Regions from separate parts of the Marinobacter sp. 1_MG-2023 genome, predicted to be linked through region 3. Evidence: predicted binding sites of a transcription regulator. Region 3 holds the regulator's gene; each other region holds the start of a gene.
What was found. The regulator FliA, encoded in region 3, starts transcription of late flagellar genes. The targets are predictions, from matches to a motif close to CTAAAGTTTNNNNNNNNNNNGCCGNTAA.
Positions count from the first base shown of each region.

Region 1 (3,282 bases), on a different contig from region 3:
ACCAGTTTCAGGCCCGGACTGCTCAGGTTAACGTCATTCATAGCTCACCTCTCTATCCTTAGACGGCTTAAAACCGGAACCCGAAGGTTCCGGCTGTTACCGCTGATCCCTTACTGCAGGAGGGACAGAACCTGCTGTGGACGGGCGTTAGCCTGTGCCAAGACGGAGATACCGGCCTGCTGCAGTACCTGAGATTTGGCCAGATTGGCAGTTTCTGCTGCGAAGTCAGCGTCCAGGATTCGGCTGTTGGAGGCGCTGAGGTTCTCTACCGAGGTACTCAGGTTCGCAATGGTGGACTCAAAGCGGTTCTGGATCGCACCCAGCTCACCGCGCAGGCCGTTTACTGAGGTGAGGGCAGCATCTACACGAGCAATCGCTTCATTTGCACCATCAACGTTGCTGATATCGATATCTTCAATAAATCCATCAGCACTAACATTTTGAGCAGCGCCGACAGAGGCAACATCCGTTCCGTCAACCACAACCGAGTCTTCCGCCGTAAAGCTCACTGTGCCGGAGAAATTCGTTTCGGTACCGTATCCAGCAGAACCAGTTGAGTCGAGAAGACCTTCTGCATCCAAGTCTGTAATGGTTGCGGACCCAGTAACAGCAGCAGCCTCCTGGATGGTGAAATTTTCACCATCAGCTTGAGCGATTACCAAATCGCCACCGTCCACGGAAGCAGAGATTCCTGAGTCAGCAAGAACGGAATTACTGTTGATCGCATCCCTGACATCTTCAACGGTAACCGTATTGGCACCATCCGCTTCCGGGCTGTTAAACGCCAGATCAACACTCTCACTCCCCACACCCACAGTAAGGGTGTAGCTTTCTGTATCATTTCCTGTATCTGCAGTCGTTAAAGTTACATCAGCAAAGTCAATTGTTTGTGAATTCTCCGCAGTGACACTCGAAGCTCCACCAACAGTAGAGCGAATAGTATCCGCGATGCTCGCCGCACTGCTACCCGCTTCAATATCGACCGTTTGGACCTCACCAGTTCCCACACGAAGTGTGAATGACTGCCCATCAGCAATGGCTTCTCCATCAACATCAAGATCAACCTGTGCAATCGAGCCAATTTGGGAAGCTCGAGTCCCTTGAGTCAGGTTAATACCGATCGTCTCACCGGCATTCGCACCCACTTGAAAGTCCTGCTGACCAAACGAACCATCCAACACCCTGAGTCCGTTAAAGGCAGTCTGAGAAGAAATTCGATCAATTTCTTCCAGTCGCTGCTGAACTTCATCGTTCAACGCAGCGCGATCAGAGTCACTGTTCGTTGCGTTGGCAGACTGAACGGCCAGTTCACGAATCCGCTGCAGGTTATTGGTGATCTCGTCCAGCGCGCCTTCTGTAGTCTGGGCCAGAGAGATGCCATCATTAGCGTTTCGGGTCGCTACATTCAGGCCAGAGATTTGGGACTGGAAGCGAGTCGAGATCGCCAGGCCTGCGGCATCGTCTTTGGCGGAGTTGATGCGCAGGCCAGATGACAAACGCTGAAGAGCCTGGTCATTCAAGCTTTGAGATTTACCAAGCTGGTTCTGAGCGTTCAATGAAGCGACGTTAGTGTTAATTCCGAGAGCCATAATGCTTCCCCTTCGACAGAAGTCGTTTTTTCATGGATAAGGTCTGGCGTTCTCTTTTTGGTTTGGAGCGCCGCCCTGTTGATTTACTTAACGGCGTTCATTGTTCTTCCTTTAGAAAAAACCGGCAGGATTTTGTAAAGGAATGTAAAAGCTCGAATCTAAAGCGCTATCATATTGTTTTAATAAGTTTTTTATTTCCTGGCTTTCAGAAAAATCGTTAATTTAGTCTGAGACGTGCCTGAAAAAAGCGGCAACTTGCTTCCCACACTCGCCGCCGGGAATATGGCAGGCCCTTCGCAAAAAGCATCAGAAAATAGCAAACAACGCTATATTTATTAGCTAGTTAAGGTTCATACAAAAAAACTGGCACACCCTTCGCTTAGTCTTCCACAAAACGGTCATTAACGAATTTTTTGCCGGTATGCTGCCTGATGCACAATGAGCAGCGTGACCCGGCACCTCTAAGCAGGGAGACTAGATATGCCTCAGGTCATCAACACCAACATTGCCTCATTGAATGCGCAGCGTAACTTGAACGCCTCACAGACTCAGGCCAACACAGCACTTGAACGCTTGTCTTCAGGCCTGCGCATCAACTCCGCCAAAGACGATGCCGCCGGCCTCGCCATTTCCGAAAGGTTCGAGTCACAGATCTCCGGGCTGAACCAGGCCCAGAGAAATGCCAATGACGGTATTTCTCTGGCACAAACTGCCGAAGGCGCGATGGATGAGATCACCAACAACCTGCAGCGCATTCGTGAGCTGGCGGTGCAGTCTGCTAATGCGACAAATAGCATTTCAGACCGCCAGGCACTAAATCAGGAAGTTCAGCAACGCGTTGAAGAAATTAACCGGATTGCCAGCCAGACTTCTTTCAACGGCTTGAAAGTGCTTGATGGCACGTTCGGCACCCAAACATTCCAGGTAGGCGCAAACGCCGGTGAGACAATCGGCATTAGTGGATTAGATTCCCGCGGGAGTCAACTCGGAGCGACCCTAGGGAAGACTAGCGGATTCACTGATCAGGTCGCTCCTTTTGATACCGAATCTAACGCACTGGGACTCGATTACACTGGAGATGTCACCTATTCAGTCACGATAGACGGTACTGCCTATACAGGCACTAGTACCGCTCCGGGCGACCTAGCCACCCTCACTGCCGATATTGAAACCGCCATTGCCGCTGCGAGCGGCATCACCGTATCAGACACTGCGGATGACACGCTGATCTTTACGAACAGCACCGGCGAAACGGTTCCGGTTGCCCTTGACCTGACAGACAGCGCTGGCACCCCCAACAACTTTACCCAAAGCTTCAGCGCAGAAGGTGGTGATTTAGCCGCTTACTTCGACACTAATCAGAAAACCACCGTCGACTTCAGCATCAACGGAGTATCGTTCTCTTCCGACAACATTACTTCGTTGAACGACTTGGTCGGAAAGATCAACGCTCAGTCCAACGATACAGGTGTCAAGGCAAACCTGGACAGAACCAACAACGAGATCGTTTTCTCATCACAATTTGGCGGAGACATCGATGTCGATATTAAAGCTGATCTTGATGGTGACCCTCTGACCAATGAAATTGACCTGGTAGAGGCTTATACCGCCACCGCAAATACTGTTTCGCTTAATGACATAGACATCTCAACGCCGGACGGTGCCGACGAGGCAATGTCCACTCTTGATTACG
Region 1 is NZ_JAUOST010000001.1:1,328,144-1,331,425, reverse strand. Features, by position in the region: gene Q4606_RS06065 (flagellar protein FlaG) at 1-41, opposite strand, end outside; gene Q4606_RS06060 (flagellin) at 111-1,589, opposite strand; gene Q4606_RS06055 (flagellin) at 2,070-3,282, shown strand, end outside.
Region 1: the regulator FliA is predicted to act here: its motif matches at 1,677-1,704, upstream of Q4606_RS06060 (flagellin).

Region 2 (3,282 bases), on a different contig from region 3:
ATTTATGAGCCAGTTTTTTCAAGTACATCCCGAGAACCCGCAAAAGCGGTTGATCAAACAGGCGGTGGAGATCCTTCGCAGTGGTGGTGTTCTGGTTTACCCCACCGACTCGGGCTATGCCCTGGGCTGTCATTTGGGTGACAAGCCTGCGGCGGACAAAATCAAGCGGATTCGCCGGCTGGATGAAAAACACAACTTCACGCTGGTGTGCCGGGATCTTTCAGATATTGGGGTTTATGCCAAAGTGGACAACACCCAATACCGGTTGCTGAAGACGTTCACGCCCGGGCCCTATACGTTTATTCTGGATGCGACCAGTGAAGTACCAAGGCGGTTGCTGCACCCCAAACGGCGCACTATTGGCGTTCGGGTTCCCGACAATGCGATTGTACAGGCCCTGCTGGGAGAGCTTGGCGAGCCAATCATGAGTAGCACCCTGATTTTACCAGGCGAGTCTGACCCTATGACGGATCCCTATGATATCCGGGACACCCTGGAGCATGAGTTGGATCTGATTATTGATGGCGGCTTTTGTGGCATGGAGCCAACAACCGTGGTCAATTTCACTGGAGATGTGCCGACTGTTACAAGGGTCGGGAAAGGTGATCCTGCTCCCTTCGAAACCTGATGCTCAGGCGCGGGTGTTGAGGTTAAAGGCGTAGGCACCTCGATTTGCTGCAGTTTCAATCTGATCGGCCGGGACTGAGCGGCGCAGGGTATCGTAGCGGTGCACGAGATCCTGCAAGCCGTTGAACTGCTGGTTTTCACTAACCAGTGTGTCCAGCAGTGGATTATTTACACCATAGGCCTGGTTTAGCCTCAGGGCGTTATCCATAAAGTGCAGCGTCGGTTCGTTGACGCTCAGCCGGTTGAAGGCATCTGCAAAGTTTTTATTGACGTTCAGGTCATTTTCGATGCGCGTGCGGGTTTCTTCTGCCACTGCGCCACCCACTTCAATTTTACCACTATCATTTTTATTAACGCTGATTGCCGTGGCTGGATTCAGGCTGTATTCGGCAAGTTTGTGCCGCATTGTCTCTTTTATAAAGGCAAGGTCCTGCCCAACGGTTTGCTTGTAGTCCGCGATGGGTAGCTTCTGTGATCTTTGCCGACTGGTGTCGCTCAGGGAGTCCCCCGATGGTGTGAAACGATCATCGCCAGGTCTTGAAGGAGACACGGCTTCTACACTGCCTGCGCCTTTTGCTTGTTGTTCCTCTGCGCCTGCTGACGGACGGTTTTCCAGAGTTTGTTGGAAGCGAGTGCTTGCCTGTATAAGGGATGACAGCAGTGACATGGTACGTTTTCCTCCATTGGCTCGCAGCCGGCGCGCCAAAAAATGCTCGTTAGAACGTTAATAAGCACGTTTCGGGCCAGTCGAAGGAAATGCGTCATTCTGATCTATGTCAGTAAAAAATTGACGCATATCTATAAAGTTACCCGGCACTTTGCCGTCAATACAGGGAGTCTCTGAGGAAATCCGGTTTATTATGAAAAAACAATATTCCATACGCTTTCTATTACTCGCTGCTCTGGCAGCCGGGTTTTCACTCATTCTGGTTTTCACCTTGTTGTACAGCGCCGATGCCCAACGTGACCATATGGAGGAGTTCAGCCATAAATACGTAGATGGTCTGGCCAAATCCTATTTTGATGGTCTGAACACCATGATGGTGACCGGCACGATCAGTAACCGCGAAGTGCTTCGTGACAAGGTTATGGCCCCGGAAGATGTGCTGGATGTAAGGGTGATCCGCAGTGATCAGTTGAACCGGATGTTTGGTGGCGGTACGAAAGCAGAGCAGACGCGTGACGCCGCGGATAAAAGGGCCTTGGCGGGCGAGCGGATTGAACACTATTCAAGCAACGATGACGGTCGCGTTTATACACTGATTGAACCGGTCATTGCCCGGGAAGACTACCAGGGTGTGAACTGCCTGGGATGCCATCAGGCAAGGGAAGGCGATGTGTTGGGTGCCATTCGCGTCGACTACTCCCTTGCAGAGAGTGACGATAGCCTGCAGCAGCAATTAATTGCCAGCGGCGGCATTCAGGCAGTTTTCTTCATTGCAGCCTTCTTCCTGACAGCCCTGGCGTTGAACCGACTGGTTTTCTCCAGGTTGCGTCGGCTGCAGGCCAGTATGGATGAGATCTCCGGAAACTCTGATCTTACGGTTGAGTTGGACGTTTCCCGCAACGATGAAATTGGTTCGGTATCCCTGGCGTTCAATCGCATGATGGCAAAAATCCGGGATAGTATGCATACGGTCATGGATAACGCTGCGCAGGTGGAGCAGGCAGCTCGTCGCATCTCTGCAAAAGCGGAAACTACCGGTGATGAAGTAATGGCCCAGAAGAACAATACGGACCAGGTCGCCAGTGCAACCACGGAAATGGCTGCGTCGGCAATTCAGGTGCGCGAAAACGCCAACAACACTACTCGCCGATCAGCAGAAACAGCCGAGTCAGCGAACAGCGGCGAACGTCTGGCAAGGACCGCAGTAGAGGGTATTGAAGCGCTCAATGTTGAAGTGCAGGGCGGCGCAAGACGAATCGAGGATCTGAACCAGCGCACCGGCCAGATGGCGAGCATGCTGGAGGAGATCTCCAATATTGCCGAGCAAACAAATCTGCTGGCGTTGAATGCGGCGATTGAGGCGGCCAGAGCCGGGGAACAGGGGCGTGGCTTTTCTGTGGTTGCAGATGAAGTACGTGCACTGGCGTCACGTACCCAGGTGTCCACAGAGGAAATCCGCAAGACGATTAACGGGCTCAAAAGCGAGGTGGTCGATTGCGTGGCTACCATGCGCGATGCCTCAGACATGGCGGGGCATCAGGTAGAGGCCATTTTGAAGGTAGAGTCTGAGTTGCAGAGTATTGCAGCAGCCGTTCGTGAAATTACATCACTCAACCAGGAAATGGAAAGCGCGGCGAATGAGCAGAGCGATGTGTCAGAGGCTATTAATCAGAACGTGATTGAAATCAGCCGATCTGCAGAGCAGACGTCAACGGATGCTCAGGAAACGGCGGATATTGCAGGTGATTTGCTTGTGATGGCCGAGGCGCTCAGAGAAACCATTGACCAGTTCCGTTTGAGCAAAGACTAGCCGTGTCGGGACGGCCTTGTCAGGCCGTACCCGCAACTCTTACCCGGTGATCAGCCCTTCCGGGTAACGTGAATGATTTTGAGATGGATATTATTGCGGCCACGGATTGGCCACTCGATTGAATCGCCCACCGAAAGGCCGAGCAGGGCAGAGCCCGCTGGCGCAAGAATAGATATTT
Region 2 is NZ_JAUOST010000009.1:59,842-63,123, reverse strand. Features, by position in the region: gene Q4606_RS17110 (BolA family transcriptional regulator) at 1-8, shown strand, start outside; gene Q4606_RS17105 (L-threonylcarbamoyladenylate synthase) at 5-628, shown strand; gene Q4606_RS17100 (hypothetical protein) at 632-1,294, opposite strand; gene Q4606_RS17095 (methyl-accepting chemotaxis protein) at 1,488-3,104, shown strand; gene rnk (nucleoside diphosphate kinase regulator) at 3,155-3,282, opposite strand, start outside.
Region 2: the regulator FliA is predicted to act here: its motif matches at 1,428-1,455, upstream of Q4606_RS17095 (methyl-accepting chemotaxis protein).

Region 3 (3,282 bases):
CCAGCAACGACTTGCAGAGCGTTTGCAGGAATTTGGTCTGAGTCAGGATCTGGCAGGCTCGCTGTCACGTCGGCACAAAAGCGGAAAACTCGAGGACGGTTGGAAGCAGACCCTGAAAATGCTTGTTACCGGGGTGCGTACAGCCCGGCAGGAGTGGCTTGATGAGGGCGGCGTATATGCACTGGTCGGCCCTACCGGCTCCGGTAAGACAACGACCATTGGCAAGCTGGCGGCTCGTTATGTTTTGAAGCATGGCGCCGATTCTCTGGCGCTGGTCACGACAGATCGCTATCGGGTTGCGGCGCATGAGCAGCTTTTCGTGTTCGGCCGAATTCTTAATGTGCCGGTTCGAGTGGTGGACGAAAGCCACACTCTGGACGATATTCTTGATGAGTTGTCAGATCGCCATCTGGTGTTGATCGATACGGCAGGGCTGACCAGTTCTGAGAAAGGCTACCAGGAGCAACTTGCAGAGCTGGCCCGCAGTCACCATAACGTGCGTACGCACCTGGTGGTTTCAGCAACCAGCCAGCCGCGTATTATGAAATCCGTATGGCATTGCTATAAGATGGCAGGTCTCACGGGCTGCGTGATGACAAAGATCGACGAGGCGCTGACTCTGGGCGAATCTCTGGGCTTTGTGATGGAAACCGGATTGCCGGTAGCCTATTACACAGATGGACAAAAGATTCCTGGAGATCTGCACCACGCCGAAGCGGTTCCGCTGGTACGTTTGGCTGTCGAGCGACTTAAAGCGCTCCAGCAACAGGCTACTGCAGAACAGTTGTCGGGTGAAGAACGCCCCCGCGAAATGGCATGAGGTTCTGAAGGTCTGATTTGTTTCAGCTATGAGTCATATCCGGCTAAACGTTGCGAGAGATAATAACAGTTATGAGCAAAGCACATCCGGTACAGGTGATCGCAGTTTCCGGCGGCAAGGGTGGAGTCGGCAAAAGTAATGTGTCGGTCAATCTCGGCATTGCTCTGGCGCAGAAGGGCAGGCGTGTGGTTTTGCTTGATGCCGATCTCGGCTTGGGTAACATCGATGTGCTGCTCGGCATTACTGCCAACCGCACCTTAAAAGATGTGCTGGCAGGAGAGTGTGACCTCAGGGACGTATTGGTCAATGGCCCTGGCGGTATCAAAATTGTACCGGCGTCCTCCGGCACCCAACGCATGACCCAGCTCAGCTCGATGGAGCACGCCGGCCTGATTAACGCCTTCAGTGAGTTAGGTGATCAGATCGATGTGCTTATTGTGGACACCGCGGCTGGAATTTCAGAGTCGGTGGTGAGTTTTCTCAGGGCGTCCCAGGAATTGCTTCTGGTGGTGTGTGATGAGCCTACATCGATTACCGATGCGTACGCCCTGATTAAACTGATGAATCGCGACTACGACACCAACCGTTTTCGCATCCTTGCCAATCAGGTGGGTAGCGAGCAGGAGGGTCGTCATCTGTTCGAAAAACTGACCCGGGTTACTGAACGCTTTCTGGATGTAGCATTACAATATGTTGGTATGGTGCCTTACGACGAAGCCGTAAAGAAAGCCGTTCAGCGTCAGAAAGCTGTGCTGGATGCCTATCCCCGGGCTAAAGCCTCGCTCGCGATCAAGGCATTGGCCGACAAAGTCGAAAGCTGGCCGTTGCCGTCATCTCCCCGCGGACATCTGGAGTTTTTTGTGGAGCGGCTCGTCGAAGTCTGAAACGGATCCCGTCAAACAATACCGGATACACGACATTGACGAAAAATCTGGGAATCTATCACCAGGCTGGCGTAAAAAGTTCTTCAGAACTGATTGAGACGCACGCCCCCCTGGTCAAGAAAATTGCTCTTCACCTTCTGGCCCGGCTGCCAGCCTCTGTGCAGCTGGACGACCTTATGCAGGCTGGCATGATTGGATTGCTGGAAGCTGCCCAACGCTACAGTTCAACCAAAGGCGCAACCTTCGAGACCTATGCCGGTATCCGCATCCGGGGTGCCATGGTGGATGAAATCCGTAAAGGCGACTGGGTACCGCGCTCTGTTCACAGGAATAGCCGCCGGGTGGCCAAGGCGATCAAGGCTGTTGAAAACAGGCTGGGGCGTGAAGCTCAGGACGCCGAAGTTGCCGAAGAGCTCGGTATGGAGCTTTCTGAGTACCACGCCACTCTGGCTGATTCGAACAGCGGCAGACTTTTTAGCCTTGATGAGCTCAATGAATCCGGAGAGCTGCCGATAGAAGAAACAGAGACCAGTGATAATCCCCTGGACGGACTGGCTTCTGATTCTTTTCGGAGCAATTTGGCAGCTGCTATTGAGCAGCTGCCCGAGCGGGAAAAACTGGTTCTGAGCCTGTATTACCAGGAAGAACTGAACCTCAAGGAAATTGGCGCAGTGCTGGGCGTTAGCGAAAGCAGGGTCAGCCAGATTCACAGCCAGGCCGCACTGCGGTTGCGCGGCAGGCTGTCGGAATGGCGTCATGAGGATGGCGAATAGGCCCGGCTCAGGTTTCCGGATCGTACTGGAGTGTAGTATTTGGTAACCGATGCTTTACAACCGTCATAAAGATCAGACAATAAGTGCTTAAATTAGCGGCCTGCCAAAATTTGAGCACAAAGGTCACACCATTTCCGGGTGTTATTAACTGGAGGTCCCTTTGGACAAAAACATGAAAATTCTCATTGTGGATGATTTCTCCACAATGCGACGGATTATCAAGAACCTGCTCCGTGATCTGGGCTTCACAAACACGGATGAAGCGGATGATGGCAACACGGCTCTGCCCATGTTGAAAAGCGGCAAGTACGATTTCCTGGTGACAGACTGGAACATGCCTGGAATGTCGGGCTTCGATCTGCTCAAGGCCGTGCGGGCCGACGACAATCTGAAATCTCTCCCGGTTTTGATGGTTACTGCCGAGGCCAAGCGCGATCAGATCGTCGCGGCCGCCCAGGCGGGTGTTAATGGGTATGTGGTCAAGCCTTTTACCGCCGCCGTTCTCAAGGAAAAGATTGAGAAAATTTTTGAACGAATCCAGTAAGCAGAGATTGGATGGATCGTATGAGCGATAACAAAAAGATCCACCGGGGTCTTGAGCCGGAAGTGACTGAAAAGCTTCGGCACCAAGCGGCTGAGCTCAATCAATGCGTTGAAAGGGAAGACTATGTCCGTGCTATGGCCCTGATCAATGAAATGGGCGATGTTAGGGATCAGAGTCTTTACCAGGAAGTGGGTCGGTTGACCCGAACGCTTCATGAATCAATCCGTAACTTTCAGATAGATCCGCGCAGCCCCGAACAGA
Region 3 is NZ_JAUOST010000002.1:327,600-330,881, reverse strand. Features, by position in the region: gene flhF (flagellar biosynthesis protein FlhF) at 1-820, shown strand, start outside; gene Q4606_RS07665 (MinD/ParA family protein) at 892-1,704, shown strand; gene Q4606_RS07660 (RNA polymerase sigma factor FliA) at 1,740-2,477, shown strand; gene cheY (chemotaxis response regulator CheY) at 2,638-3,021, shown strand; gene Q4606_RS07650 (protein phosphatase CheZ) at 3,042-3,282, shown strand, end outside.